Regions from separate parts of the Delftia sp. CH05 genome, predicted to be linked through region 2. Evidence: predicted binding sites of a transcription regulator. Region 2 holds the regulator's gene; the other holds the start of a gene.
The links. Region 2 encodes FNR, which switches genes on or off when oxygen is low (the NO sensors DNR and NnrR bind a similar motif). Its sites were predicted from a motif close to TTGATNNNNATCAA; they were not measured.
Positions count from the first base shown of each region.

Region 1: a site for FNR is predicted at 1,747-1,760, ahead of GRX31_RS03950 (DASS family sodium-coupled anion symporter). Genes of this name have one in related genera too.

Region 1 is NZ_WUMG01000003.1:79,273-94,647, forward strand. Features, by position in the region: gene GRX31_RS03930 (DNA-directed RNA polymerase subunit alpha) at 1-550, shown strand, start outside; gene rplQ (50S ribosomal protein L17) at 737-1,129, shown strand; tRNA gene GRX31_RS03940 (tRNA-Met) at 1,151-1,227, shown strand; gene GRX31_RS03945 (hypothetical protein) at 1,310-1,627, opposite strand; gene GRX31_RS03950 (DASS family sodium-coupled anion symporter) at 1,922-3,427, shown strand; gene GRX31_RS03955 (alkylhydroperoxidase domain protein) at 3,440-4,027, opposite strand; gene GRX31_RS03960 (CMD domain protein) at 4,024-4,719, opposite strand; gene GRX31_RS03965 (putative FMN-dependent luciferase-like monooxygenase) at 4,716-5,828, opposite strand; partial or broken gene GRX31_RS03970 (dipeptide ABC transporter ATP-binding protein) at 5,809-7,500, opposite strand; gene GRX31_RS03975 (ABC transporter permease) at 7,497-8,459, opposite strand; gene GRX31_RS03980 (ABC transporter permease) at 8,456-9,403, opposite strand; gene GRX31_RS03985 (TIGR04028 family ABC transporter substrate-binding protein) at 9,432-11,105, opposite strand; gene GRX31_RS03990 (OsmC family protein) at 11,323-11,907, shown strand; gene GRX31_RS03995 (VOC family protein) at 11,933-12,772, shown strand; gene GRX31_RS04000 (Hsp70 family protein) at 12,889-14,145, shown strand; gene rsmI (16S rRNA (cytidine(1402)-2'-O)-methyltransferase) at 14,313-15,254, opposite strand; gene GRX31_RS04010 (YraN family protein) at 15,254-15,375, shown strand, end outside.
Region 2 is NZ_WUMG01000045.1:4,977-20,351, reverse strand. Features, by position in the region: gene ccoN (cytochrome-c oxidase, cbb3-type subunit I) at 1-866, shown strand, start outside; gene ccoO (cytochrome-c oxidase, cbb3-type subunit II) at 886-1,518, shown strand; gene GRX31_RS24815 (cbb3-type cytochrome oxidase subunit 3) at 1,530-1,667, shown strand; gene ccoP (cytochrome-c oxidase, cbb3-type subunit III) at 1,695-2,612, shown strand; gene ccoG (cytochrome c oxidase accessory protein CcoG) at 2,690-4,144, shown strand; gene GRX31_RS24800 (FixH family protein) at 4,202-4,516, shown strand; gene GRX31_RS24795 (hypothetical protein) at 4,698-4,985, shown strand; gene fnr (fumarate/nitrate reduction transcriptional regulator Fnr) at 5,067-5,786, opposite strand; gene hemN (oxygen-independent coproporphyrinogen III oxidase) at 5,948-7,330, shown strand; gene GRX31_RS24780 (sulfite exporter TauE/SafE family protein) at 7,336-8,061, shown strand; gene GRX31_RS24775 (HD-GYP domain-containing protein) at 8,235-9,479, shown strand; gene GRX31_RS24770 (bifunctional diguanylate cyclase/phosphodiesterase) at 9,476-11,962, shown strand; gene GRX31_RS24765 (sulfite exporter TauE/SafE family protein) at 11,926-12,744, opposite strand; gene GRX31_RS24760 (cell division protein ZapA) at 13,136-13,537, opposite strand; gene GRX31_RS24755 (hypothetical protein) at 13,570-13,779, opposite strand; gene GRX31_RS24750 (cobyrinate a,c-diamide synthase) at 14,035-15,375, shown strand, end outside.

The DNA.
Region 1 (15,375 bases), on a different contig from region 2:
CGGCAATGTGCGCCGCTATGGCGACGAGTCCACGAAGTCGATCGGCCGTATCGTGCTGGACGCTTCGTTCTCGCCCGTCAAGCGCGTGAGCTACGCCGTCGAATCGGCCCGCGTTGAACAACGCACCGACCTCGACAAGCTGGTGGTGGAGATCGAAACCAATGGTGCGATCACTGCCGAGGACGCCGTGCGCGCCTCCGCCAAGATCCTGGTGGAACAGCTCGCCGTGTTCGCTCAGCTGGACGGCGGCGATATCGCCAGCGTCTTCGATGCTCCGGCCGGTGGCCGTGGTGCCGCAACCGCCTTTGATCCCATCTTGCTGCGTCCCGTGGACGAGCTGGAACTCACCGTGCGTTCGGCCAACTGCCTCAAGGCAGAGAACATCTACTACATCGGCGACCTGATCCAGCGTACCGAAAACGAGCTGCTCAAGACCCCCAACCTGGGTCGCAAGTCGCTCAACGAGATCAAGGAAGTCCTGGCTTCCCGCGGTCTGACGCTGGGCATGAAGCTCGAGAACTGGCCGCCTGCTGGCCTGGAAAAGCGCTAAGCACTATAATTGCAGGCTCTCCTTTTTGGAGAGCCTCAGTGCCTCGGGCAGTACCTGATACGGCTGCACGAATTAATCAACAACTTGCGCAAATTCGGTTGAGGCAAGCTGCAGATCCGGTAACGGGTCCAGGCTTGCATCCTTGTTTGCGCAAGCCCTAATTACATATTTTAGGAATAAAGCACCATGCGTCACGGTCACGGCCTCCGCAAACTCAATCGCACCTCTTCGCACCGCCTGGCGATGCTGAAGAACATGATGAATTCGCTCATCGAGCACGAAGCCATCAAGACCACCGTTCCCAAGGCCAAGGAACTGCGCCGCGTGATCGAGCCCATGATCACCCTGGCCAAGGTCGACACCGTTGCCAACCGCCGCCTGGCATTCGACCGCCTGCGCGACCGCGACAGCGTGACCAAGCTCTTCAACGAGCTGGGCCCCCGCTTCGCAAAGCGTCCTGGTGGCTACACCCGTATCCTGAAGATGGGCTTCCGCGTGGGCGACAACGCCCCCATGGCCTTCGTGGAACTGGTCGAGCGCGCTGAAGAAGGCGCCGCCGAAGCCAAGGCAGCTGAATAATCTGCTATAATTTTGGAATACCGCGCGATGGAGCAGTCTGGTAGCTCGTTGGGCTCATAACCCAAAGGTCGGAGGTTCAAATCCTTCTCGCGCAACCAAATTAAAAAGGGCTACGACAACTGTCGTAGCCCTTTTTTCATGCCCTCGCGCCAGGGCAAAGGCCAGGCAGACAGCCCGGCATCAGCCGCCCAGCTGGTTGCCGATGCGCTGGCCCAGCCGCAGGCGCACGCGGTGGGCGATTTCCTGGGCGGCATCGGGGCTGAGCACCTCGCTGATGTGCAGCAGCTCGGTGTAGTGCATGTACAAGAGGCCGCGCAGGGTCTTGAAAGCGGCCTCGTGGTCGCCGCCGCAGACGCTGGCGTCATCGGCCAGCACGCGCTCCACCACGCCGGCCTGCAGCAGCGGGATCTTGCAGATGACGGCGTGGCGGGCGATCTCCAGGTCGATTTCCTGGAGCCGGCATTCCCATTCCTCGGGCAAGAATCGGTTGGCTGGCATGTCGGCTTTTCTCCTTTTTTCACTGCATGGGTACACCGGGGCGAAAGGCACCCGGTCTGGGGATGCTGTCATGTGAGCGGGGCTCGGTGGCCTGGGTCGCCAGGTTTACTGGCCCGGCCTTGATGCCTGTCAAACTTCGGTGGCGCAGGCGCCCGCTGGAAGCCGGGCTCATGCTGCACTGCATCATGATGTCAGTCATGCGGCGCGGCCGCCAGTGCCCGTGCAGGCTGGTGGGCTTTTGCTCCCGGCAGGCCATGCTCTCTCGGCGCCGCTCCGGCAACGCAAAGGATCCACATGCTCGAGAAGATTGCCTCGCTGTTCCGCTACTTCAAGTCGGCCGTGCCGTTCCGGCTGGTGCCGGCGCTGATCGCCACCGCCGTGCTGTTCGGGCTGCTGCTGGTGCCCGTGCCCGAGGGGCTGACGCCCAAGGCCTGGCAGCTGGTGGCCATTTTCCTGACCACCATCGTGGCCATCATCCTCAAGGTCATGCCCATTGGCGTGATGGCCTTGATGGCCATCGTGATCGTCTCGCTGTCCCAGGTCACGTCTGGCTCGTCCAAGGGCGCAGTCACCGATGCGCTGAGCAGCTTTTCCAGCCCGCTGATCTGGCTGATCGTGGTGGCCATCCTGATCTCGCGCGGCCTCAAGAAGACGGGGCTGGGCAACCGCATCGGACTGATGTTCATCGCGCTGCTGGGCAAGCGGACCATCGGCATCGGCTACGGCCTGGCGATCTGCGAGCTGGTGCTGGCACCGTTCACGCCCAGCAACACGGCGCGCGGCGGCGGTATCGTGCACCCCATCATGAAGTCCATCGCCAATGCCTTCGATTCGGACCCGGCCAAGGGTACGCAGGGCAAGGTGGGCACCTACCTGGCCCTGGTCAACTACCACGCCAATCCCATCACGTCGGCCATGTTCCTGACCGCCACGGCGCCCAATCCGCTGGTGGTGGACTTCGTGGCCAAGGCCACGGGCCAGGCGCTGCACCTGAGCTGGACCACCTGGGCGCTGTACATGCTGCTGCCGGGCCTGCTGTGCCTGCTGCTGATGCCGCTGGTGATCTACCTTCTGTCGCCTCCCGAACTCAAGGCCACGCCCAATGCCGTGGAGTACGCGCGCAGCGAGATGGCACGCATGGGGCCGCTGTCGGGCAAGGAGCGCGTGATGCTGGGCACCTTCGGCCTGATGCTGCTGCTGTGGGCCAACGTGCCGCAGATGCTGTTCGGGCCTGCCTTCACGCTGGACCCGACGGTGGTCGCCTTCCTGGGCCTGTTCGTGCTGATCATCACGGGCACCATCGACTGGGATGACGTGCTGTCCGAGAAAAGCGCCTGGGACACGCTGGTGTGGTTCGGCGCCCTGGTCATGCTGGCCGAGCAGCTCAACAAGCTGGGCGTGGTGTCCTGGTTCGCGGTGGGCATGAAGAACGCCATCGTCGCCAGCGGCCTGGACTGGCTGCCGGTGGCGGCCATCCTGGTGGGCGTGTTCGTGTTCTCGCATTACCTGTTCGCCAGCACCACGGCCCACATCAGCGCCATGATGCTGGCCTTCCTGACCGTGGGCGCCCAGCTGATTCCTGCCGACTATGTCGTGCCCTTCATGCTGATGATGACGGCCGGCTCGGCCATCATGATGACGCTGACCCACTACGCCACCGGCACTTCGCCCATCATCTTCGGAAGCGGCTATGTCACGCTGGGCAACTGGTGGCGCGTGGGCGCGGCCATGTGCGTGATCGAGCTGCTGGTCTTTGCCGTGGTCGGCAGCGCCTGGTGGAAGCTGCTGGGCCTGTGGTGAGGGCGAAAGCCCTCATGCGGTGGTCCGTGGCTCGCCCAGCGACAGCATGAGCCGGTTGGCCCAGTTGAAGAAGGCCGTGCCGTGCAGCACATCGGAGATGGCGGCATCGTCCAGGCCGGCGGCGCGCAGCGCATCGATGTGGGCGGGCTCCAGCGCAGGCGGCGTCTGGGTCAGCGCCACGGCCGCCGTGACGATGGCGTTCCAGCGCGGCCCCAGGTCCGTGCCCGGACCCTCGTCGAGCAGGCGCTGCACGTCGCCGCCCCGGCGCGAGAAGTGCGTGGCAAAGCGCGCATGGACCGAGGCGCAGTAGATGCAGCCATTGGCGCGCGAGGTGGCAGCGGCCGCCAGCTCCCGCTCGGCACGCGGCAGGCCGGCGTCGGGGTTGTAGAAGATGTCCTTGTCGGTGCGCGTGCGTGCGCCCAGCGTGTCGGGGTCGCGCGCCAGCAGGCGGAAGTAGGGCGACTGCGCGCGTGAGGCATCGACCAGGCCTGCATGGTGGCGTTCGGTCAGCTCGCTTTCGTCCAGCGGCTCAATCCATGGCAGCCAGTCGAGCTGTTCCTGGGTGAAGACCTGGGGAGCGGCGGAGTTCGTTGAGGTCATGGCTGGGCTTGCAGGGTGGTGGGTTGATGGGCGGCCGGGGGCGCGGGGCGTGCAGCCAGCACGCGCAGCCCCGCCACCACGCGGATCTGGAAGGACAGGAAGGACGCCAGCTGGGACAGGATGACGATGTCCGTCTCGCTCCAGCCCGCCTGTTGCAGCGCCTGCAGGGCCCCGGCGCTGGCGTCGCGCGGGTGGTAGGTCAGCAGGTGCGCATGCGCCAGCGCCGCGGCCAGGCGCGCGCCCAGCAGCGCGGCATGGGCCGGGTCCACGGCATAGGCGGGGCCGCTCTGGTCTTCGCGGCTCAGCGGGCCTGCCGGGTAGCGGCCGTACGGCCCGTGCGGGCCGCTGCCGGGCTGAAGGCTTTGTGCACGGCCCCGCACGACTTCGGATGCCACGGCGGCAGCCAGTTCCGCATCTTCGGCCGCCAGTGCCTTCGCATAGAAGGCGGCGCTGCGCGGCTCGCCATGCAGCCCGGCCGTGAAGGCGGCCAGGGCCAGCCGCTCGCGCAGCGAGACCGTGCCGGGCACGGGCTCGGCGGGCGTGAACAGGGCGGCAAAACTCTGCTGGGCCTGCGTGCGCGCCTCGGTGCGGTGGCGGCGCACGCGGTCCAGGGCGCTGCCGGGGGTGATGCCGGCGAGGTGGTCGATGACGTCGTCCGGAAAACGGGGCTGTACGGTGGTGTTCATGGTCATGCGGCTTGCAGCAGTCCGGCCCGGGCTGCGGGGAGGGAAGAGGGGGCCTGCAGATCTGCACGGCGCCAGCCCAGGGCTGGTGCCACGTGGGCGGCCGTCAGCTCGATGGAGCGCAGGATGGCGTCGTGCGGCGGGTCGATGGAATGCACCTGGAAGACGATGTCGCTCACGCGCGCCAGCGCCGTGTCGGCGCGCAGCGAGGCGATGACCTCGTCGGGCGTGCCCACATGCACGTCGTAGGCGGCGATGAGATCGGCCAGCGGCGCCTGCGGATCGACGCGGGCCGCCCACTGCGAGGGCTGGGCGGCATGGCGCCGGGCCACGCGGCGCAGGCCGGCCTCGGCCCAGCGCAGCGCATCGTCTCGGCGGTCGGCCACGAACAGCGTGCGCGAGCCCAGGATGCGCGGCGCCCGCCCCGCGGGCAGGCGGGCGAGGTAGGCGTCGATGATGGGGTTCTGGATCTCGGACAGCGTGGCCAGCGGCGCGCCTTCGGGCCGTGGCTGGGTGCGCGACAGCATCAGGCCGTCGCCGTTGGCCCCGGCCCGCGCGCCGCCCTCGGCCGAGAACGTGGCCTGCCAGACGCGCTCCAGCAGCTGCGGCGCGGCCGGGTACAGGTGGACGCCACCGGCCAGCGTGCGCCCGGCCCAGGCGTCCTGCAGCACGCCGAAGTTGCGCGCGAAGACGGCGCCGCGCTCGGCGCCCTGCACGCCAAAGGCCTCGAAGGATTCGGCCGTGCCGCCCGTGCCCAGGCCCACCTCCAGGCGGCCGCCGGTCAGCAGGTCCAGCACGGCCGCGTCCTCGGCCACGCGCAGCGCGTTTTCCAGCGGCAGCGTGATCACGCCCGTTCCGATGCGGATGCGCCGCGTGCGCGCCGCCACATGGGCCAGGAAGACGAAGGGCGAGGGCAGGCCGCCCTCGCTTTCATGGAAATGGTGCTGGGCTACCCAGGCCGAGTCGAAGCCCTGGGCCTCGGCATGGGCGATCTGCTCGGCCACTAGGCGGTAGCGCTCGCCGGCCGGCGCATCGTCGAGCAGGCGGCTGAAGAAGCCCAGGCGCGGGCCGGTGCGGGAGCCGTGGCCACGGTTGGTATCAGGCGGGGTGAGGGACAAAATCAATGCTCCTTTTGCCGGGAATGGCGTCCATGAGTTCACGCGTGTAGTCGCTGGTGGGGCGCTGGAACACCTCCTCCACGCTGCCCGCGTCCACCACCCGGCCCGCGCGCAGCACCGATACCGTGTCGGCAATCTGGCGCACCACGGCAAGGTCGTGCGAGATGAAGAGATAGGTCAGCCCCAGGTCCTGCTGCAGCTGGGCGAGCAGGGCGAGGATCTGCGCCTGCACCGTCACGTCCAGGGCCGATACGGCCTCGTCCAGCACCAGCACCTGCGGCTGCAGCACCAGGGCGCGCGCAATCGCCACGCGCTGGCGCTGGCCGCCCGACAGCGCATGCGGGCGTCGCGGCAGCACGGCGGCCGGCAGGCCCACGCGCTCCAGCATGTCGTGCACGCGCCGGCGGCGCTCATCGGCCGGCAGCGGGTCGAAGTTCAGCAGGGGCTCCTCGATGATGTCGAACACGCTCTGGCGCGGGTCCAGCGAACTGAACGGATTCTGGTAGACCAGCTGCACGCGGCGGCGCAGCTGGCGCAGGGCCTCGCCGCGCAGGCCCGTGACCTCGGTGCCTTCGATGCGGATGCGGCCCGCCGTGGGCCGGCCCAGGCCCACGATGGCGCGGATGGTGGTGGTCTTGCCCGAGCCCGACTCGCCCACGATGGCATGCGTGCTGCCCCGGCGCACGCGCAGCGACACGCCGTCCACGGCGCGGAAGATGCCGCGCCCGTGGGCCTAGGCATGGCCTGGCGCCGCGAACTCGTGCACCAGGTCCTCGACCTCGATGGCCCAGTCATCGGCGGTGGCGGGCCTGGGCGTGCGGCGCGGCGCGGGCGCCAGCGAAGGCGCATCGGCCAGCAGCCGCCGCGTATAGGCGCTTTGCGGATTGCGCAGCAGCTCCAGCGTGGGGCCCTGCTCCTGGATGCGGCCGCTCTGCATGACGACCAGGCGGTGCGAACGGTCGGCCGCCACGCCCAGGTCATGCGTGACCAGCAGCACGGCCGTGCCGGTCTCGCGGCGCAGCGCGTCGATCAGGTCCAGGATGCGCCGCTGCACGGTCACGTCCAGCGCGCTGGTGGGCTCGTCGGCAATGATGAGGGCGGGCCGCAGCGCGATGGCGATGGCGATCAGCACGCGCTGGCGCATGCCGCCCGACAGCTCGTGCGGATACTGGCGTGCGCGCAGCGCGGGCTGGGACAGCCCCACGCGGGCCAGCAGCTCCAGCACGCGCGCCTGCACGGCCGTGCGGTCGCGCAGTCCGTGGATGCGCAGGATCTCGCCCACCTGGTCGCCCACCGTGCGCACGGGGTTCAGCGACATGGTGGGGTCCTGCGGCACCAGGCTGACCACGCGGCCGCGGATGGCGTTCCAGCGTGCGGCCGGCCACTCCGACGCCTCGGTGCCCTGCAGGCGGATGCTGCCGTGCTCGCGGTGGCCGTTGTCGGCCAAAAGGCCGATCACGGCCTGGGCCGTGGTGGTCTTGCCCGAGCCCGATTCGCCGACCAGGGCCACCACCTCGCCCGGCGCCACGGAAAACGACACGCCGTGCACCACGCGCTGTGCCTGGCCTGCGGCATCGCGGTAGGCCACGGCCAGGTCCTGCACTTCGAGCACGGGGGCGGTGGTTGCCACCGCTGGTGCGGCGTGGATGCGTTCCTCGATGGCGGCGCTCATGCAGGCCTCCGTGCGAAGGCCGTGGCGATGCGGTTGGCCGCCAGCACCACGGCCACCACGATCAGGCCCGGCGCCGTGGTCAGCCACCAGGCGGTGGCGATGTAGTTGCGGCCTTCGGCGATCAGCAGCCTCCATTCGGGCGTGGGCGGCGGCGCGCCGTAGCCCAGAAAACCCAGCGTGGAAATCGCAAGGATCGCCGAGCCGAACTGCAGCGCCGCCATGGCGATGACCGAGGTCAGCGAGTTGGGCAGCACATGGCGCCACAGCACGGCGGCAAAGCGCCCGCCGCTGCCAAAGGCGGCCTCCACGTAGTCGGAGCGGCGCACGCGCACCACCTCCGAGCGCACCAGGCGCGCGAAGCTGGCCACCGAGACCACGCCCACGGCAATGGCCGCGTTGATGGTGCCAAAGCCCAGCACGATGATGATGGTCAGCGACAGCAGCAGCGAAGGCACGGCCAGCAGCACATCGACCAGGCGCATCAGCGCATCTTCCGTGCGCCCGCCCGTGGCCCCGGCCAGCAGGCCGATCAGCGTGCCCACGGCCAGTCCCACGCCCACGGCCACGAAGGCGCCCGACAGCGAATGCACGGCGCCATGCACCACGCGCGCCCACAGGTCGCGCCCCAGCGCGTCCGTGCCCAGCCAGTGCGCGGCGCTGGGCGCCAGCAGCTGCTGGCCGGCCTGGCCCGCGATCGGGTTCTGGTGGGCAAACCAGCCGGGCGCCAGCGCCCACAGCGCGGCCACGGCAATCACCAGCCAGGCCAGGGCCAGCGTGGGCGGCAGGCGCTTCAGGGATTGCAGGCGGGCCGGCAAGGCGAAGCTGCGGCGCGGGGCGGCTGGCGCAGGGGCCAGGGACGACGCTGGCAGCGCCGTGGGAATGGGAATGGGAGTAGGAGTGGCGGGCGCGGCCTGGGCATCCAGGGCCGGGGAAAGAGCGCTTGAGACGGCAGTGTTCATGGCCGGTTCTCCACGGAATGGCGCAGGCGCGGATCGAGCAGCGGGTACAGCAGATCCACGGCGAGGTTGATGAGTACGAAGGCGGCGGCCGAGACGACCACCACGGCCTGGAGCACGGCCGTGTCCTGGTTGCCCACGGCCTGCTGGGTCAGCGTGCCCAGGCCATTGAGGCCGAACACGGCCTCCGTCACCACGGCGCCGGCCAGCAGCTCGCCGAACAGCACGCCGGCAATGGTCAGCGTGGGCAGCAGGGCATTGCGTGCCACATGGCGCAGCAGCACCCAGCGGCGCGAGGCGCCCTTGGCCCGTGCCACGGCCACGAAGGGCTGGGCCAGCACGGCGTCGATATTGCGCAGCAGCACCTGGGCCAGCGGCGCCGAGATCGGTACGGCCAGGGTCAGCGTGGGCAGCACCAGTCCTTCCCAGGGGCCGGGATTGATCACGGCGATCCAGCCCAGGCGGAACGACACCACCTGGATCAGCATGATCCCCAGCCAGAACACGGGCACCGAGACAAAGACCGAAGGCAGCGAATACAGCGCGTTGCGCAGCCAGACAAAGGGCGCCAGGCTGGCAGCCGCCGCCAGCGCCACGGCCAGCAGCGCGGCTGCGGCAAAGCCCAGAGCCGCGAGCTTGAGCGTGGGCGGCAGGCTGGTGGCCAGGCCCTGGCTCACCGGCACGCCGGCCTGCAGCGAATAGCCGAAATGGCCCGTGAGGAACTGGCCCAGCGTGTGCAGGTACTGCTGCCACACGGGCTGGTCCGAGCCGTAGGCGGCGCGGATGTCGGCAATCTCCTGCGGGCCCAGGCCCAGCTCGGGGTTCAGGAACTTGATCAGCACGGCATCGCCCGGCAGCAGCTGTAGCAGGATGAACGAGACCGTGAAGGCCGCCCACAGCACCAGGGCGGCCTGGGCGATGCGGCTGAGCAGATAGCGGCGCGGCATGGAAGTGGTTCCTCAGGGAGCGATCCGGTCAGCGCCTGGCCAGCCAGGTGCTGTAGAAGCTGGGCCGGCCCACGGCCTCGAAGCCCACGTCGCGCACCCAGCCTGCGCCCGCAAAGGCCTGGGGTTCCTCGAAGATGGGGATCACATAGGCCTGGTCGATCAGGTAGTTCTGCACCTCGCCGGCCAGCGCCAGGCGCCTGGCGGCATCGGTCTCGGCCGCGATGGCGTCGAACAGGCCGTTGAGCCTGGCGTCCTCGAAGGACTTGACCTTCTGGCTCACGCCGCCCTTTTGCAGCAGCACGTTGCGGTTGGTCGGGTAGTAGTTGCTCTTGATCACGTCGGGATCGGCGCGGCCCACCATGCCGGGCAGCACGCCGGTCTTGTCGGGGTCCAGCGTGTCCACCGCGCGGCTGCCCGCGTCGCCCGACAGCACGTTGAGCTTGATGCCCAGGCGGGCCCACTGCTGGGCCACCAGCTGCAGCGTCTCCTTGTTCTGCGGCTGGGGCAGGGACTCGTAGGTGGAGAGCACGAAATCGCGGCCGTCCTTCTGGCGCAGGCCGTTGGCGCCCAGCGTCCAGCCGGCCTCGTCCAGCAGCTGTTTCGCCTTGGCCTCGTCATAGGCCAGCTTGGCCGACAGGTCCACGAAGCCGGCCGCCGTGGAGGCAATCACCGAGCGCGCCTGCGGATAGCGCGGCGAGAACAGCGTCTCCACGATCTCCTTGGCGTTGGTGCCATGCAGCAGGGCCTGGCGCACCCTGAGGTCGGCCACCAGGGCGTTGTCGGGGCGGATGGCCACGCTGTTGTTCACGCCGCGCGTGGGCGGGGCGTAGATGCTGAACTTCTGGTCCTCGACGCGCTTTTCGTCATAGGCCTGGATCTGGCGGATCAGCCCGGCCTGGCCGGCCAGCAGCGCGCCGATGCGCACGCTGTCCTCGGGCGTGACGATGAACTTCACCTCGTCCAGCCGCGCGCGGCCCTGGTGGGCCAGCTTGGCGGGACCCCAGGCGTAGTCCTTGCGCACCTTGAGCACCAGCTCCTTGCCCAGCGTCTCGCTGGCCACCACGAAGGGGCCGGAGCCGATGATGCGCGTGGCGTCGCCCAGCTCCTCGAAGGGGCGGTCCAGCGTGGCCGGCGAGACCAGGCCCGAACCGATCACCGAAGTGCCCTGCAGGAAGCCCGGCGAAGGCTTCCTGAAGAAGAACTTCACCGTCAGCGGATCGACCACTTCGCTGCGCTCGTAGTTGTTGATCACCTCGGACACGGGCTGCTTGAGCGCCTTGTTGCCCAGGCCATAGGTGTCGAAGTTGCGCGCCACGGCCGCTGCGTCCAGCGGCGTGCCGTCGGAGAAGGTCACGCCGGGGCGCAGCTTGAAGCGGTACTCGGTGGCGTCGGCATTCACGGTCCAGGACTCGGCGATCCAGGGCTGGATCTCCAGCGTCTTCGGGTCCTGGTAGGTCAGCTTGTCGGTGATCTGGTTGAGCACGCCGCCGTTGGGATAGAAGCCCCCGGCCGGCGGATAGAGGTTGGTATGGGCCTGCTGCTCCAGGTAGACCAGGGTGCCGCCTTCCACGGGGCCAGCAGCCGCGCCTGCCTGGGCCGTATCGGCGTGCCTGGAGCACGCCGCCAGCAGCAGGCTGCTGCCCGCCAATACCGCTATCGCGGCCTTCCATGCCGCCTGACCCGCCTTCGATTGGGAAAACACGTTCGTACCTCGCCGCCGCTGGGGCGCTGAAAAACAAGACTGCCGGCCACAGGACCGGCTCCATGTTTTTCATGCTATCGATGGCAAATATTTGCGCTCATATATCGAGTTGCATCGTTATTTGGAAAACGACTAAGGGATGGGGGCACCGCATATCTGCCCAGTGCATAAGCGCAGACGGATTCGTTTGTTTGCCGCGCATGCGGCGGTCCCAACAATGGGCTGGTACTTCTTCACCGAAAGCCAGTCCATGAGCCATCTCAACGAATACCTCGCCGAAAAACGCGCCGCCGTGCTCGCCCGCAGCGCCGCCGTCGCGGCCGGCACGGCCCAGCCCGCCCACCTCAAGGCCCATGTGCGCGCCGAGGGCCGCAGCGGCGTGCGCCGCCTGCGCATCCGCGAGCACCAGGTCATCAGCGACAGCCCACCCGACTTCGCGGGCTACAACCTCGGCCCCAGCTCGCCCGAGCTGCAGCTGGGCGTGCTGGGCACCTGCGTCACCCACATCTTTCTGATCCAGGCGGCCGAGCGCCAGGTGCCCGTGGAGAGCCTGGAGGTCGAGGTCACGGGCATCATCGACCCGCGCGGCGGCAGGCCCGGCCACGAGGCCACGCCCATCTGGCCGCATGAGATCGGCTACACCGTGCACATCGACTCGCCGGCCAGCCGCGCCGAGATCGATGCGCTGTTCGAGGCCGTGGAGCGCACCTGCCCCATCCTCAACCTGCTGCGCAATCCGCAGAACATCCGCGCCGAAGTGCGCCATACCGACTCCAGCGCCGCCGCGCGCCTGGCGGCCTGAACACCGTGCGGAAAGCACCCCTGCCATGACCCTGCCACTCGACCACATCGTCATCGCGGTCCAGGACCTGGAACGCACCATTGCCGACTACACCGCGCTGGGCTTCAACGTGCTGCGCGGCGGCGAGCATCCGGGCCGCTCCACGCACAACGCCCTGGTGGTGTTTGCCGACGGCGCCTACTTCGAGCTCATCGCCTGGCGGGCGCCCGCGCCCGAGGAACGCTGGTGGCAGCAGCTGCAGCGCCATGGCGAGGGCATTGTCGATTTCGCGCTGCTGCCCACCGAGACCGGCGCCGTGGTTTCCGCCGCCCAGGCGCGCGGGCTGGACTACGAGGCGCCCTACGAAGGCGGCCGCCTGCGCCCCGACGGCGCGCAGCTGCGCTGGCGCAACGCACGCGCCCGCAGCCAGGACCTGCCCTTTCTCTGCGGCGACCTCACGCCGCGCGCCCTGCGCGTGCCTGAGGGCGATGCGCGCGTGCATGCCAACGGCGCCACCGGCGTGGCCCGGCTGCACGTGGCCGTGCATGACCTGCGGGCCAGCCTGGCGCGCTGGCGCGCGCTGCTGGGCGAGGGCGCCGACATCGGCGAGGCCCGTCTGTCGGCCGATGGCGGCGCCTACCGCGCCTCGCTGAAGCTGGGGGGCACGGGGCCGGGCGCCACCGAGCTGGTGCTGTCTGCCCCAGCCCAGGGCGTGGCCACGGGCGCCCTGGGCCACCGGCTGGCCACGCGCGGCGAAGGCCCTTATGCGATCGGGCTGGACGTGCGGCGGACTGCGCCTGCACGGGCACTGGACGAGGCCGCCACGCATGGCGTGCGCATCGTGCTCGCCCAGGATTCCCTGCCCCGGGAAACCGCTGCCGCCTAGGCGCAATGCGCGGGCGATAGAATGGCGCCCCGCTGACACCCATGCCCACTCCGGTGGGCGTTTTCGTTGCAGCCGCTGCAGCCTTCGCAGGCTGCCGTGGCGCGGCGCCGCTTGCCATGACGACTGCTTCCTCTCCTGCCACGCTGGGCATAGATTTCGGTACCTCCAACTCCGCCATGGCCTGGCGCGCGCCCGGCCAGCCCGCACGCCTGCTGCCGCTGGAAGGCGATGCCTGCGGCATGCCCACGGCGCTGTTCTTCCATACGGATGAGCACAGCACGCATTTCGGGCGCGACGCCATGGCCCAGTACCTGGATGGCGAGCCGGGCCGGCTCATGCGCTCGCTCAAGAGCCTGCTGGGCAGCGCGCTGCTGCAGGAAAAGACGGCCGTGCACGACCAGCTGGTCAGCTACCAGGATGTGATCGGACTGTTCCTTCGCCGCGTGGCCGACCGGGCGCGTGCCTCGCTGGACGGGCGCCTGCCCGAGCGCGTGGTGCTGGGCCGGCCCGTGCACTTCGTGGATGACCATCCCGAGCGCGACCGCCAGGCCCAGCAGGCCCTGGCCGACGCCGCGCGCGCCGCCGGCCTGGGCGAAGTGGATTTCCAGATGGAGCCCATCGCCGCCGCGCTGGACTACGAGCAGCGCCTCACGCAGGAATCCGTGGTGCTGGTGGTGGACATCGGCGGCGGTACCTCCGACTTCACCGTCGTGCGCCTGGGGCCCGAGCAGGCCGGCCGCCGCGACCGCCGCGACGACATCCTGGCCACCAGCGGCGTGCATATCGGCGGCACGGACTTCGACCACCGGCTCAACCTGGCCCAGATCATGCCGCTGCTGGGCTACCGCCACACCGGCCCCAGCGGCCGCGAAGTGCCCAGCCGCGTGTTCTTCGACCTCTCGACCTGGCACCTGATCCAGTGGCTGTACTCGCCCAAGGCCCTGGCCGAGGCGCGCAACCTGCGCACCGACTACAGCGACCAGCGCCTGCACAAGCGCCTGATGGACGTGCTGGAACTGCGCGAAGGCCACCGCCTGGCCGCCGTCGTGGAGCAGGCCAAGATCGAGGCTTCCACGCGCCATGCCGAGTCGCCCATCGAACTGGGCTGGCTGGAATCGGGCCTGTCCGCCGCCATCTCGCCCGAGGTGCTGCACGAGCAGCTGCAAGGCCCGCTGCAGCAGGTCGTGGCCTGTGCCCAGGACTGCCTGCGCCTGGCCGGCGTGGCGCCCCAGGCGCTGGACGCCATCTACCTCACGGGCGGCTCGTCGGCCCTGCGCACGCTGCGCGATGCGCTGCGCGAGGCCTTCCCCGGCGTGCCGCAGGTCGAGGGCGACCTGTTCGGTGGCGTGGCCACCGGCCTGGCGTATGCATAAGTCCCCCTGAGCGGCTGCGCCGCTTCCCGTTGCACGGCGCCCCCTCTCGCTACGCGGGGGGCGTACGGGCAACCGGCGACACCCTCGCGGCGGGGCGGCGCGGCCGGCGTAGGCCCTTGCTCGGTGTCCCTGAGGGTGAAGGCCACTGTGGTGCTGCCGCCTTGGGCTTAATCCTCTATCGGGTCCTCCTCGGCGGCCTGCTTGATCGCCAGCGCGGCGTCATAGAGGCGGTTGCGCGGTGCGCCCGTGATCTCGGCGGCCAGGCGCACGGCCGTCTTGGTGGGCAGCTCGGCCAGCAGCAGGCGCAGCACGCGCAGGGCGTCGGCGTCGGCCTCATCGCCACCCAGGGCCACCGGGTGCAGCACCACGGCGAACTCGCCCTTGCTGCGCTGGGGCACGGCCTGCAGCCAGGCCGGCAGCGCGCTGGCGGGCATGGTGGCAATGTCCTCGAACTGCTTGGTGATCTCGCGCGCCAGCGTCACCGGGCGCTCGCCCAGCGTGGCCAGGGCGGCGGCCAGGTCGGCAATGCGGTGCGGCGCCTCCAGCAGCACGGTGCAGCGCGGCTGCAGCGCCAGTTGCTGCACGGCGGCCAGGCGCTCGGCCGACTTGGTGGGCAGAAAGCCCGCGAAGACGAAACCTCCCTCGCCCTGCGAAGGCGTGACCGCGCCGGCCACGCTGATGGCGGCCGTGATGCTGCTGGCGCCGGGCAGCGGAATGCAGCGCAGGCCCGCGGCCTGCACGGCTGCGCACAGGCGTGCGCCGGGGTCGCTGACGCCGGGCGTGCCCGCATCGCTGACATAGGCGATGCGCTGGCCCTGCTGCAGCCGCGCCACGATCTGCTGGGCCGCCTCGGCCTCGTTGTGCTGGTGCACGGCCAGCAGCTGGCTGCCGGGCCGGTCCAGTCCATAGGAGCGCAGCAGGCCCTGGGTGTGGCGCGTGTCCTCGCAGGCCACGCAGTCCACCAGCTGCAGCACATGCAGGGCGCGCAGGCTGATGTCGGCCAGGTTGCCGATGGGAGTGGCCACCACGTAGAGGGCGCCCTGCGGATAATGCTGGGATGCCGCAGCATCCTTGGCTGCGCCCAGCGCGGTGGCGAAAGAGGTAGTCAATGGGTTTCCTTGCGAAAAAGCCGGCAGGCGCGGGGCCGTCTGCCCTCACGACCCGGCACCGGGGCCAGCAGGCCGAGGATGCGGCGCTGGCCCATCTGCAGGCGGCCGGCCTGCGTCTGGT
Region 2 (15,375 bases):
GCTACTCGGCTTACGCCGGCGTGCAGGACGCCATGGTGCAGTGGTGGTACGGCCATAACGCCGTGGGCTTCTTCCTGACCGCAGGCTTCCTGGGCATGATGTATTACTTCATTCCCAAGCAGGCTGGCCGTCCAGTCTACAGCTACCGCCTGTCCATCGTCCACTTCTGGGCGCTGATCTTCACCTACATGTGGGCGGGTCCTCACCACCTGCACTACACCGCGCTGCCCGACTGGACGCAGTCCGTGGGCATGGTGTTCTCGCTGATCCTGCTGGCTCCCAGCTGGGGCGGCATGATCAACGGCGTGATGACGCTGTCGGGCGCATGGCACAAGCTGCGCGACGACCCCATCCTGCGCTTCCTGATCGTGTCGCTGTCGTTCTACGGCATGTCCACGTTCGAAGGTCCGATGATGTCCATCAAGACCGTCAACGCGCTGTCGCACTACACGGACTGGACCGTGGGCCACGTTCACTCGGGCGCCCTGGGCTGGGTGGGCCTGATCACCATGGGCTCGCTGTACTACCTGATCCCGCGCCTGTTCGGCAAGACCAAGATGCACTCGGTGGGCGCCATCGAGCTGCACTTCTGGATGGCCACCATCGGCATCGTGCTGTACATCGCCGCGATGTGGATCGCCGGTGTGATGCAGGGCCTGATGTGGCGCGCCGTCAATCCCGATGGCACGCTGACCTACACCTTCGTCGAAAGCGTCAAGGCCAGCTATCCGTTCTACGTGATCCGCGTGGCCGGTGGCCTGCTGTACCTGGGTGGCATGCTGGTCATGCTGTGGAACACCTGGAAGACCGCGATCTCCGGCCGTTCCGTGAAGGTGGCCGTGCCTGCCGTCGTGGCCCACGCCTGAGCGTCTAGGAGCATTACTCATGTCCGATCACAACCATAGCGCTCCCAAGAGCTTTTCCCACGAGAAGGTGGAAACCAACAATTTCCTGCTGATCGTGCTGACCCTGCTGGTGGTCGCCGTCGGCGGCCTGGTGGAAATCGTTCCGCTGTTCTTCCAGAAGTCGACCACGGAAGCGGTGGCGGGCCTCAAGCCCTACACGCCGCTGCAGCTGATGGGCCGCGACGTCTACCTGCGCGAGGGCTGCTACAACTGCCACTCGCAGATGATCCGCCCCTTCCGCGCCGAGACCATGCGCTACGGCCACTACTCGGTGGCTGGCGAGTTCGTCTACGACCACCCCTTCCAGTGGGGTTCCAAGCGCACGGGTCCCGACCTGCACCGCGTGGGCGGCAAGTACAGCGACGAATGGCACCGCATCCACCTGAACAACCCGCGCGACGTGGTGCCCGAGTCCAACATGCCTGCCTACTCCTGGCTGGAGAAGAACAAGGTGGATGACACCGTGGTCGCCCAGCACATGAGCGCGCTGCGCAAGGTGGGCGTGCCCTACAGCGACGAGGAAATCAGCGGCGCCGCCGAGCAGGTCAAGGGCAAGACGGAAATGGACGCCGTCATCGCCTACCTGCAGGTGCTGGGCCGTTCGGTCAAGTAAAGGAGAGCGACATGGACATCACCACCATGCGCATCGTGGCCACGCTGGCCTCTCTGGCCTGCTTCATCGGTATCTGGTGGTGGGCGTTCGCCCGCCGCAACCAGGCCCGTTTCGAAGAGGCCGCCCAGCTGCCGTTCGAGCAAGACTGAGTCCCTCCACCAGAACGAGAACTTCCCATGAGCGATTTCGTAAACAACTTCTGGTCGATCTATGTCACGGCGATCACGCTGGGCGGCATCATCGGCTGCCTGCTGCTGCTGTATCTCACCGCACGCAAGAAGGTGGTCCCCTCGGCCGACAACACCACGGGCCACGTCTGGGACGAGGACCTGCGCGAGCTGAACAACCCCATGCCCAAGTGGTGGATGTGGCTGTTCATCATCACCTCGGTGTTCGGCTTCGCCTACCTGGCGGCCTATCCGGGCCTGGGCTCGTTCGCGGGCAAGCTGGGCTGGACGCAGCTGGGCGCCTATGAAAACGAGATGGCCAAGGCCCGCGCGGACCTGGAGCCGTTGTACGCCAAGTTCACGAGCATGAGCACCGAAGACATGGCCAAGGACCCCCAGGCCATGGCCATCGGCGAGCGCCTGTTCATGAACAACTGCGCGCAGTGCCACGGCTCGGATGCACGCGGCGGCAAGAGCTTCCCCAACCTGACCGATGGCGACTGGCTGCATGGCGGCACGCCCGACAAGATCAGGGAAACCATCACGGCGGGCCGCATCGGCATCATGCCGCCCATGGCCGCTGCCGTCGGCACGCCCGATGATGTGCGCAACCTCTCGCACTATGTGCTGAGCCTGTCGGGCAGCCCGCACGACTCGCTCAAGGCTTCGCTGGGCAAGTCCAAGTTCACGGCCTGCGCCGCCTGCCATGGCATGGACGGCAAGGGCAACCAGGCCCTGGGCGCGCCCAACCTGACCGATGACATCTGGCTGCACGGCTGGGGCGAGGGCGCCATCACGGCCATGATCAACAACGGCAAGCACAACGAGATGCCTGCCCAGAAGGACAAGCTGACCGAGGCGCAGATCGCGGTGCTTGCCTCCTATGTCTGGGGCATGTCGCACAAAGACGGCGCAGTCCGTCAATAAGGACAGGGGGCGGCGCTGCGGCGCCGCCTTTTTGCCTTTTGAGTTTTCAGATATTCCAAAAAACCAAGGAACCCACCATGAAGCCCGAGAACGGGGATGATGCCGGGAAGCCTCCCCGCAAAGTCATTCCGATCACGCCTGCCGACCCGGACCCGGGCCAGCTGGTGTCGATGTTCGAGTCCGAGAAGAAGGTCTACCCGCGCTCCATCAGCGGTGTCTTCGCACGCTGGCGATGGGCTCTGGTGTTTCTCACCCAACTGGTTTTCTATGGCCTGCCCTGGCTGGAATGGGGGCAGCGCCAGATGGTGCTGTTCGACCTGGGTGCGCGGCGCTTTTACCTGTTCGGGCTGGTGCTGTACCCGCAGGATTTCATCTACCTGGCGGGCCTGCTGATCATCTCGGCGCTGGCGCTGTTCCTGTTCACGGCCGTGGCCGGTCGCCTGTGGTGCGGCTTTTCCTGCCCGCAGACGGTCTACACCGAAATCTTCATGTGGGTGGAGCGCAAGGTCGAGGGCGACCGCAGCGCGCGCATGCGCCTGGACAAGAACGGCTGGACTTTTGAAAAGCTCTGGAAGAAGTCGCTCAAGCAGTTGCTGTGGATTGCCATTGCCCTGTGGACCGGCTTCACCTTCGTGGGCTACTTCGTGCCCATCCGCGAGCTGGGCGGCGAGCTGCTGGCGCTGCAGGGCAGCTGGCAGGTCTTCTGGGTGCTGTTCTACGGCTTCGCCACCTATGGCAACGCCGGCTACATGCGCGAGCAGGTCTGCAAGTACATGTGCCCCTATGCGCGCTTTCAGAGCGCCATGTTCGACCGCGACACCATGATCGTCAGCTACGACACGGGCCGGGGCGAGCCGCGCGCGCCTCGCACCAAGAAGGTGGACTACAAGGCCCAGGGCCTGGGCGACTGTATCGACTGCAAGATGTGCGTGCAGGTCTGCCCCGTGGGCATCGACATCCGCAACGGCCTGCAGTACGAATGCATAGGCTGCGGTCTGTGCATAGACGCCTGCAATTCCATCATGGACAAGATGGAGTATCCGCGCGGCCTCATCCGGCTGACCACGCAGAACGCCATGGCCGGCCTGTGGCGGCGGGCCCAGGTGCTGCGCCGCATCTTCCGTCCGCGCGTGCTGGTCTACTCGGCCGTGCTGATCGGCCTGAGCATGGCCATGATCGTGAGCCTGGCGCTGCGCCAGTCGGTCAAGGTCGACGTGATACGCGACCGGGCGTCGCTGTCGCGCATCGTCGCGGGCGGCAAGCTGGAAAATGTCTACCGCCTGCAGATCATGAATGCCACCGAGCAGGCCCAGCGCTACCGCATCAGCGCCCATGGCCTCGACGGGCTGGAGCTGGCGTCCGAGCAGGAGGTCGAGGTCGGCCCGGCCGAGACGCGCGGCATTGCGGCGCGGCTGCAGATTCCCTACGGTTCCGCCGAGCCGGGCTCGCACACCGTATTCTTCGATATCGATGCCGTGCATTCAGGCGCGGGACGCGCGTCCGAAAAGGCCGTCTTCCTGGTGCCCCGGTGATATGTCTGGCCGGCACCGCCCAGGCTGCGCCGGCTGTTTGAAAGAAAGAGGTTATCCATGTCTTCCAGTCCCGCAGTCTCCGCGCCCGCCACGGCCCCTTCGCATCCGGACGCCGGCAAGCCCTGGTGGAAGTTCGCCCATGTCTGGCTCGTGGTGGCCGGCCCGGCCGCCGTCGTGGTGGCTGGCGTGGTCACGGCCGTCATTGCGATCAATGGCGCCGATCCCGTGATCGATCCTGACTATTACCGCAATGGCATCACCATCAACGAGCGTGCCGATGGCGTGCGCGAAGTGCCCAAGAGCCTGGCGCCCGCGGTCACCGGCCGCAACCACGCGGCCACGCCCGCGCAGGACCATCCCACGGACCGCTGAAGGCAGGAAAATGCCGTGCACAAGGCCGCAGTCGCGGCCTTTTTGCATGGTGGATGGCATCTCCAGCATGCGCGAGGGCCAAGGGTTTCCTACAGGCAGTGCAGGGTGCGCAGGGCTTGGCACGGTGCGCGGGCGGCGCGCACAATGAAAGCCACCCCTCGACAGCTCAAGGAGATCGCTGATGTTGGCCCAACGCTGGATGTGGATTGCCTGGCCGGCCTTTCTGGCCGCCGCCGTGATGGAGATGCTGGTATTCGCCTTCGTGGACCCGCTGGAGCTGCACTGGCTCGGCGACCTGGGCTGGTCGCGGCAGGGAATCTACACGCTGGCCTTCTTCGCCTTCTGGGGCGTGACCATGCTGTCCAGCCTCATGACCACCATGCTGGGACGCTCCACGCACGATCTCAACGACGGCGTGGTCTCCGAGCCGGACCCAAATCTGGCCATGCAGGGCCTGGGGCGCGATTGAACCTGCGTGCACTGCAATGGCAATGAACAAGGCCCGCGACAGCGGGCCTTGTTCATTGCCGGGGGGCGGGGCCTTGCGGCCTCACTGGCACTGCTGGCTGTTGACGATGCGCTTGAGCGCGTCCGTGTCCAGGATGCGCAGATGGCGCTGGCGCACCTCGATGATGTTTTCTTCGGCAAACTTCGAGAAGGTGCGGCTCACCGTCTCCAGCTTCAGGCCAAGGTAGCTGCCGATTTCCTCGCGCGTCATGCGCAGCACCAGTTCCGACTTGGAAAAGCCCCGGGCGTGCAGGCGCTGCACCAGGTTGAGCACGAAGGCGGCCAGGCGCTCCTCGGCACGCATGCTGCCCAGCAGCAGCATCACGCCATGCTCGCGCACGATCTCGCGGCTCATGACCTTGTGCACATGGTTTTGCAGGGCCGTGACCTCGCGCGACAGGTCCTCCAGCTTGTCGAAGGGCATGACGCAGACCTCGGCGTCTTCCAGCGCGACCGCATCGCAGGTGTGGTGGTCGTTGACGATGCCATCCAGGCCGATGATCTCGCCGGCCATCTGAAAGCCCGTGACCTGGTCGCGCCCGTCCTCGGTGGCCACGCAGGTCTTGAAGAAGCCCGTGCGGATGGCGTACAGCGAGGTGAAGGACTCACCGTTGCGAAACAGCAGGCCGCCGCGCTTGACCTTGCGGCGCGTGGCCACGATGTCGTCGATGCGCTGCATCTGCTCGGCATCCAGGCCCATGGGCATGCACAGCTCGCGCAGGTTGCAATTGGAACAGGATGCTTTGATGGTCTGAAGGTTCATGGAGTAAACATCAGCGGCGCAGCAGTGCGCCGGCGGTGACCTCGTGGATGGCGATGAGTTGGATCAAATTGTCGCAGCACTGCCGCGAACAACTCTTGATATGAGTCAAGGACGCGGCCAATGGGCTGCGGCACAGTGGACGACATTAGAGGAAAAAACCCATGACCGCTGTCACCCCAGAGCTGCTGCGTCGCTTCGACGTACCGGGGCCCCGATACACCTCGTTCCCCACGGCCGATCGTTTCGTGGAGGCTTTCGGTGCTGAAGACTATATCCTGGCACTTGAGCACCGCAAATCGAGTACCGCAGCGCGGGCCATGCCTTTGTCGCTGTATGTGCATGTGCCGTTCTGCGAGTCGCTGTGCTACTACTGCGCCTGCAACAAGATCGTGACGCGCCACCACGATCGCGCGGCCGTCTACCTGGACTACCTGGCGCGCGAGATGGCCTTGCACACGGCCCATTGCGGCAAGGGCCAGGCCGTCAGCCAGCTGCACCTGGGCGGCGGCACGCCCACCTTCTTCTCGGACGATGAACTGCGCACGCTGATGGCCCTGCTGCGCGAGCATTTCAAGCTGGAGCCGGGCGGCGAATACTCCATCGAGGTCGATCCGCGCACCGTCAGCGTCGAACGCCTGGCCGTGCTCAAGGAACTGGGCTTCAACCGCCTGAGCTTCGGCGTGCAGGACTTCGACGAACAGGTGCAGATCGCCGTGCACCGCGTGCAGCCGGCCGAGCAGGTGTTCGCGCTGGTGGCAGCGGCACGGCAGCTGGGCTTTGCCTCCATCAACGTGGACCTGATCTACGGCCTGCCCAAGCAGACGCCCGAGTCCTTCGAGCGCACGCTGGCCCAGGTCAATGCGCTGCGGCCCGACCGCATCGCGCTCTATGCCTATGCCCACCTGCCCGAGCGCTTCAAGCCGCAGCGGCGCATCGCGGCCGAGGACCTGCCCCAGGGCGCCGACAAGCTGGCCATGCTCTCGCGCTCCATCGCGGCCTTCATGGACGGCGGCTATGTCTACGTCGGCATGGACCACTTCGCCTTGCCCGAGGACGCGCTGGCCGTGGCCAAGCGCCAGGGCCGGCTGCATCGCAACTTCCAGGGCTACAGCACCCAGCCCGACTGCGACCTGATTGCGCTGGGCGTGTCGGCCATCGGCAAGGTGGGGGCCAGCTACAGCCAGAACGCCAAGACGCTGGAGGAGTACTACGACGCCATCGACGCCGGCCACCTGCCCGTGGTGCGCGGCCTGGCACTGTCGCGCGATGATCTGGTGCGGCGCGCCGTCATCATGGCCATCATGTGCCAGGGCGCCGTGCTGTTCGAGCCCATGGAGCAGGCCTGGCTGCTGGGCTTTCGCGAGTACTTCGCCCCCGAGCTGGCGGCGCTTCAGGACCTGCAGGCCAAGGGGCTGGTGCAGATCAGCGACGAGGGATTCCAGGTCACGCCCATGGGCTGGTACTTCGTGCGTGGCGTGGCCATGCTGTTTGACCGATATCTGCAGGCCGACAAGAACCGGGCGCGGTTTTCGAGGATCATCTAGGCCCCATGCTGTTGTCGCTGCTCTGGACCGCTTTGATCATGGGGCTCGTCGGCGGGCCCCATTGCCTTGCCATGTGCGCCGCGCCCTGCGGCGTGGTCACGGGCGGGGCGGGGCAGGGCACGGTACAGGGTGGTGGGCAGGTGGTCGCCGTCCATGGACTGCAAAGCCGGCTGTGGCTGCGCACGGCGCTGTTCCATAGCGGGCGGCTGGCCGGCTATGCCAGCCTGGGCGCTGCCTCGGCGCTGGCCATGGAAAGCCTGTCCTGGCTCACCAGCCAGACCACGGCGCTGCAGCCGTTCTGGACGCTGACCCATGTCGCCGTGATGGCCTGGGGCCTGGCCATGATGGTGCAGGCCCGCCAGCCCGCCTGGCTGGAGTCTGCGGGCCGCGCCGCCTGGCGGCGCGTGCAGCCCTGGGTGTCCGCCCCTGGCGGCACGCTGGCGGCGGGCTATGCCTGGGCGCTCATGCCCTGCGGACTGCTGTATTCGGCCGTGCTGGTCGCCGCGCTCAGCGGTGGCCCCTTGCAGGGCGCATCGGCCATGGCGGCCTTTGGCGTGGGCAGCGGGCTGTGGCTGGTGGCCGGCCCCTGGCTGTGGCGGCTGGGCCGCCAGCGCCTGAACGGCCTGCGTGCCGAATGGGGCACGCGGCTGGCCGGCCTGATGCTGGTGGGCGTGGCCGTATGGGCGCTGTGGATGGACCTGATCTACAAGCCCAGTCTCTGGTGCCGATGAACAACAGCGGGGGACAGACTTGGTCCTGAGGGTCGCGGATTGCCTGCAAGGCCCTCAGAACTGGAGATAATGCCCGAATCATCGGCTTACATTTGCCGATTCCTTCAGCCTCGGGGCCGTTGCCGCGCGTGAACCATTCCGTCCTCATCGATATCCGAGACCTCCGTCCGGGCATGTTTGTCCAGCTCGATGTTGGATGGCTGAACCATCCCTTTCCGGTCAGCAGCTTCAAGATCACCTCCAGCGCACAGATCCAGACCCTGAAATCCCTGGGCCTGGAGGCGGTGCGCTGCGTTCCGCACAAAAGCGACGCCTGGCCGGCCGAGGTGCGCACTCCGCCGCCGCAGCCGCTGCCCGCTGTGGCGGCCGCTGCAGCCGAACCCGCCGAGGAACCTGCACCCGCAGCGCCGCTGCTGCTGTCCGTGCCCAACTGGCGCGGCCGGCTGGAGGACTGCAATGCGCGCTTTCAGAAGGTGGAGCGTGGCTATGTGGCCATCGAAACCACCCTTGCCAGCGCGCCCGAGCAGGCGCGCATGCCCACCGAAGCCCTGGTCGACGGCTGCCTGGCCGAACTGGCCGGCCCGCAGGACGTGGCGATTCACCTCCTGTCCGATGGCGTGGGCAGCAACCAGAGCGTGCACGCCGTCAACGTGACCGTGCTCGGCCTGCTGCTGGGCCGGGCCCTGGGCCTGGAGGCTGCGCTGCTGCGCGACCTGGGCCTGGCGGCGCTGCTGCACGATGCCGGCAAGCCGGTGGCCGGCGCCGAAGGCATGCACGGCCTGGCCCTGGAGTCTTCCGTGCCCGACGCGCTGCGCGACCGCTACGAGCGCCATGTGGGTGAATCGGTGGCCATCGCCATGCGCATGGGCCTGTCGGCCCAGGTCACCACCGCCATCGCACAGCACCATGAGTGGGCCGACGGCACGGGATTCCCGCTGAGCCTGGTGGCCGAGGACATGGAGCTCACGGGCCAGATCCTGGCCCTGGTCAACACCTATGACCGCCTGTGCAATCCCGGCGATGCGCAGACGCCGCACACGCCGCACGAGGCGCTGTCCATGCTGTTCAGCCGGCTGCGCGACAAGTTCGCCGCGCCCGTGCTCAATGGCTTCATCCGCATGATGGGCGTGTTCCCGCCAGGTTCGGTGGTGGAGCTGACCGATGGGCGCCATGCCATGGTCATGTCCGTCAATGCATCGCGGCCGCTCAAGCCTTCGGTGATGGTCCATGACGCCAGCGTGCCGGCCGCCCAGGCGCCCGTGCTGGCGCTGGAGCTGTTTCCCGCGCTGGGCATACGCCGGGGCGTGGCTCCTGCGCAGTTGCCGCGCGACGCGCTGGACTATCTGTCGCCGCGCCGGCGTGTCTGCTATTACTTTGAACGGGCGGTGGAATTGGATCCGCCGAAGGTGGCGTCTTGAACAAGCAAGCGCTCAACCGCGCCTGGCCCCGCCTGCTCGATGCACTGCAGGAGGCGCTGTGGCTGATCGATGCCCGCAGCCTGAAGGTGCTGCGCGCCAACGCCGCCAGCGAATCCGTCACCGGCTATGAGACCGATGCCGCCGTGGGACTGCCCGTGCAGGTGCTGGCCGCCACGCCGCAGCAGCAGGCGTTCTGGAGCGACCCCTTCAACTGGCAGGCCGGCGCCCAGTTCATTTCCGAGGTGCGCCGTGCCGACGGCCAGCTGGCGCCCGTGGAGATGCGCGTGCGCGCGCTCGACGGCGAGGTGCTCCTGGTCAGCATGCTGGACCGGCGCGAGCAGGCGCTGCACGAGGCCGAATTCGAAAGCCTGCTGGGCGAGTTGCGCGCCACGCTGGAGTCGGCGGCCGACGCCATCCTGGTGTGCGATCCCGATGGCCGTATCCGCGCCTTCAACCACCGATTCGCCACGCTCTGGGGCATTCCCGAGGCGTTGCTGGTGCGCCGCAACGACGCGGCCATCCTCGATCACCTGGCCGGCCAGGTGCGCGATGCCGAGTCCTACGCGCAGCAGTTGAAGCTGCTGTCGGCCCAGCCCCTGATGGAAGCGTCCGACGTACTGGACCTGCGCGACGGCCGCATTCTGGAGCGCCGCGCCGTGCCCCAGCTGCGCCGGGGCCTGCCCATGGGGCGCATTTTCTCCTTCCGCGACATCACGGCCGAGGCCCAGACCCAGGCGGGCCTGGAACTGGCTGCGCGGGTCTTCGAGTCCAGCCTGGACGGCATCTTCATCGCCGATGACCACATGGACGTGGCACGCACCAACCCGGCCTGCGAACGCTTGCTGGGCGGCATGCCCGTGCAGGGCCGCACGGTGGAATCGCTGTTCGAAGCCACCGAAGACCCATCCGACACGCTGGGCGACCTGGCCCGCATACAGTGGCATCAAGGCGGCTTCTGGGAGGGCGACCTTTGGCTGCGCCAGGCCGGCGGTGCGCGCTGCGCCGTGCGCCTGTCCTGGGTGCCGCTGCGCAATGCGCAGGGCGACGTGGTGCAGAGCATCGGCTTCATGCGCGACCTCACCCAGCAGCGCGTGGCACAGCAGCGCATCGAACAGCTGGCCTACAGCGACGCGCTCACCGGCCTGCCCAACCGGCTCAATCTCACGGAGCGCGTGGATGCGGCCATCGAGGCCGCACGCGCAGGCGGCACGGTGTTCAGCATCCTGTTCATCGACCTGGACCGCTTCAAGATCATCAACGACTCGCTGGGCCACCAGTTCGGCGACCGAGTGCTCAAGCTGGTCGCGCAGCGCCTGAGCGACTGCATGCGGCCGGTAGACATCCTGTGCCGCCTGGGCGGCGACGAGTTCGTGCTCTACCTGCACGGCTGCAACGCCGAGCTGGCTGCCGCGGTGGCCAGGCGCATCCTGCAGGAGATGGAGCGGCCCTTCCTGCTCGACGGCCTGGGTTTTTCCGTGCAGTGCAGCATCGGCGTGGCCCAGTACCCGGCCGACGGCCTCACGCTGGACGAGCTGATCCGCCAGGCCGACACGGCCATGTACCGCGTCAAGGAGCGGGGCCGGGGCCATTTCAGCTTCTACCAGCCGCAAATGAGCGCGGGCCTGCTGTCGCGCATGAAGCTGGAGCATGCCATGCGCCAGGCGCTGGAGCATGGCCGCATGGCCGTGTACTTCCAGCCCCAGGTGCACATCGACAGCGACCGCATCGTCGCGGCCGAGGCGCTGCTGCGCTGGACCGACCCCGAATTCGGCGTGGTCTCGCCCGGTGTCTTCATCCCGCTGGCCGAGGAGTCGGGCTACATCGTCACGCTGGGCGCCTGGGTCATGGAGCAGGCGGTGCAGGAGGCTGCGCGCTGGCAGAAGCAGGGCATGCCGATCAAGGTGTCGGTCAACGTCTCGGCGCTGGAATTTCGCCAGTCGGGCTTTGTCGAGCGCGTGACCGAGCTGCTGCGCCGCTATGGCCTGGAACCCCATCTGCTGGAGCTGGAGCTGACCGAAAGCATCCTGCTGCAGGATGCACAGGACATGGCGCTGCGCGTATGCCAGATCGCCGATCTGGGCGTGGGCATGGTCATCGACGACTTCGGCACCGGCTATTCCAACCTGGCCTATCTGAAGAAGCTGCCCATCTCCAAGATCAAGATCGACCAGAGCTTCGTGCGCGGCCTGCCCAGCGACGAGGGCGACCAGGCCATCGTTGGCGCCATCATCAGCCTGGGGCTGGCGCTGGGCGTGGAGATCGTGGCCGAGGGCGTGGAAACGCACGAGCAGCTGACGGCCATCCACCGCATGCAGGGCCACTACTTCCAGGGCTTTCTGTGCGCGCCGGGCCTGCCGCGCGAGCAATTCGGCGAATGCCTGCAGGCCCAGCGCGCCGGCATTGGCGCCATCGCCTACCGGCAGAGAATGGCCCAGGTGGCAAGCGCTCAGCTGCCCGCGCTCAAGCCCTTCCAGAGCATGTAGGCCGCCAGGCCGAACAGCAGCGTGGCGAAGATCCGCTTGAGCTGGGCCACGGGCAGCCGGTGCGCGGCCCGCGCGCCCAGCGGCGCGGTCAGCACGCTGCAGCAGGCCAGTGCCAGCAGGGCCGGCAGCCACAGGTAGCCCAGCGAGTATTCGGGGCGCCCCGCGTCACCCGCGCCGGTGAAGATCAGGCCCGCCGCATTCACCACGGCAATCGGAAACCCCAGCGCCGCGCTGGTGCCCACGGCCATGTGCATGGGCACCGAGCAGCGCATCATGAAGGGCACGCTGATGAAGGCCCCGCCCGCACCCACCAGCCCCGAGATGAAGCCCAGGCCCGTACCCGCACCGTACAGCCCCAGCGGTCCCGGCAGGGCGCGCGTGGCCGTGGGCTGGCTGTTGCTGCGCAGCATGCGCAGCGCCATGTAGCCGATGAACACGCCAAAGAACAGCGCCAGGTACTTGCCACGCAGCAGTGCGAAGACTCCCAGGCTGGCCAGCAGCCCGCCCGTGATGATGCCCGGCGCCAGGCTGCGCACGATGTCCCAGCGCACGGCGCCGCGACCGTGGTGGGCGCGCAGGCTGGAGATCGAGGTGAACACGATGGTGGCCATGGCCGTGGCGATCGCCATCTTCACGGACAGGTCCGGGCCGACGCCACGCTTGTCGAGAAAGTAGGTCAGAAACGGCACAAGCACCATGCCGCCGCCCACTCCCAGCAGGCCGGCCAGGAAACCGGAGCACAGGCCCAGCAGGGCCAGTTCGAGAAACAGCAGATCAGGCATGCGGCGGCAGATCGGTAGTGGAGGGGCGGGCAACAAAAAACCCGGCGCACCGTGGAGGTGCGCCGGGTTGGAATCAGGTGTCTGCAAAGACCACTGGGCCGTCATCCTGAACCGGGGTTCAGGGGGGCAAGGGCAGCCAGACGTTGGGTTCATCTGACGCGAGACGATCACGCTCGAATGGCAATGTACCAAGCCCGGGCTCATAGAGCATTGGTCCAAGGAACTATAAAGCCCGGCGGGTTTGCAGACGCCTCCATTCTAAGGCCGTTGATCAGGCCCGCGATCAAGTTCTTTGAACGGCATGGGCTTTTCATTGACATGGGCGATGCAATGAAAACAGCCTCCGAAGAGGCTGTCGTGCGGGGCAAGGAAAGGCAGCGGCGGCCCAGGCTCAGATCAGCCGCGCATCGCCCTCCAGGGCCTGGTCCAGGCGCAGCACCAGTTGCTCGGCAAGGGCCTGCTGGCGCGCACGCTCGGCCAGCTCCTCGGGGCTGGGCTCGGGCGGCTGGGATGGGGCGTTGTGCTGGGAAGCGGCCTCGTCATGCAGGGACTGCATCTCGGCCTGGGCCGTGGCCATGGCGCTTTCCTGGGCTTCGCGGTCCAGCACGTCGAAGGCCATGTTCAGCGCGGACAGCACGGCCACGCGCTCGCGGGAGCGGACCTTGCCGCTGTCGCGGATGCGGGTCATGGCCGTGTCCACACGGCGCACGGCTTCGAGCAGACGCTCTTCCTGGCCATCGGGGCAGGTCAGCACATAGCTTTGCTGCAGGATTTGCACTTCGATCTGCTTCATGGGCGTTCGGGGCGTCGGCGGTTGCGAAGGGGTCAGGCCCCCTGGTTGGAGGGCAGGCGCTCGATCAGGGCATCGACGCGGGCCCGGGCGGCGTTGAGCCGCGAGCGCAGCGAATCACGCTCCTGGGTCAGGGCCGCCACCTGCTCGGCGAGCAGCGCATTGGTGCGTTGCAGTTCCTCGTGGCGAACCAGCAGGCGCTCCACGCGCTCTGCAATGTGGTCGAGGGAAGTCTGGGAGGTCATAGACGCTGAGATTGTAGGACGTGCGAACGAAGTGAGCACATTCCGTGGAAGTATCCGAGGAAACCTGGTAACAGGCAGGCGTACACGGCTTGACGTCAGCGCCTTGCTCGGGTATTGGAGAGCGAGCGCCAGACTGTCTCACAAAATCGTAGCGCCATCTGTAGGACTCGTCTGCTTCGGCGGGATGTATTGCGTAAGCATTGGTTGCGGCCGCGGTGCGGGCGCGCACTACAATGCGCCGCGCGGAGCGAACACATGAACATTGACCTTGGCCAGGGCGGGGCACGCTGCCCGGCGCTGCTGATCACTTCCACGGCTTCGGGCCAGGGCAAGACCACGCTGACGGCTGCGCTGGCGCGGCTGCATGCGCGCCAGGGCCGGCGCGTGCGCGTGTTCAAGTGCGGCCCCGACTTCCTGGATCCGCACTGGCATGAACTGGCCAGCGGCGCGTCCGTGCACAGCGTAGATCTGTGGATGACGGGCGAGTCCGACATGCGTGCACGCCTGCACGCAGCCGCCTGCGAGGCCGATCTCATCCTGGTGGAAGGCGTCATGGGGCTGTTCGACGGCACGCCCTGCGCGGCCGATGTGGCCGAGCGGCTGGGCCTGCCGGTACTGGCCGTCATCGACGCCTCGGGCATGGCCGGCACCTTTGGCGCGCTGGCCCATGGCCTGCAGCACTATCGGCCGGGCCTGCGCTGGGCCGGCCTGCTGGCCAACCGCGTGGGCAGCGCCCACCATGCCGATCTGCTGCGTGCCGGCCTGCGCGATCCCTCGCTGTGGCTGGGCGCGCTGGCGCGCGTGCAGGGCAAGGGCGCCGCCTCGCTGCTGCCCGAAAGACACCTGGGCCTGGTCGCCGCACATGAACTGGACGATGCGCTGGTGCGCCTGGACGTGGCCGCCGATGCGCTGCAGGCTACGCCGCTGGGCCAGTTGCCCTGGCAGGCCGGGCCGGGGCAGGGCGCCAGCTGGCAGGACTGGTCCGTGGATTTTGAGCTGCCTGCCGAACGCACCGAGCAGGTGCAGCCCTGGCTGGCGGGCCGCACCGTGGCCGTGGCGCGCGATGCGGCCTTCAGCTTCATCTATGCGGCCAACCTCGACTGCCTGCGTGCCATGGGTGCGCGGCTGACGTTTTTCTCGCCGCTGGCCGGCGAGCGCCTGCCGGATTGCGATGCGCTGTGGCTGCCCGGGGGCTATCCCGAGCTGCACCTGGATGCTCTGGCCGCCAATGCCGCGCTGCGCGGCGACATCGCCGGCCACGTGGCTGCCGGCCGCCCGGTCTGGGCCGAGTGCGGCGGTATGCTGGCGCTGTGCGAGCGACTGACCGACACCGCGGGCCGGACCACGGACCTCTGGGGCCTGTTGCCCGGCCATGCCTGCATGCAGCCGCGCCTGGCGGGACTGGGCATGCTGCAGCTGCCCACGCCCTGGGGCCTGCTGCGCGGCCACACCTTTCACTACAGCCGGCTGGAGACATCCATGACCGAGGCCGGGCGCAGCAGCCGTCCGGGACAGGACGCCCATCCCGACCGGGGCGAGGCGCTGTACCGCCACGGCAGCGTGCATGCCAGCTATTTCCATGCCTGGTTTGCCTCG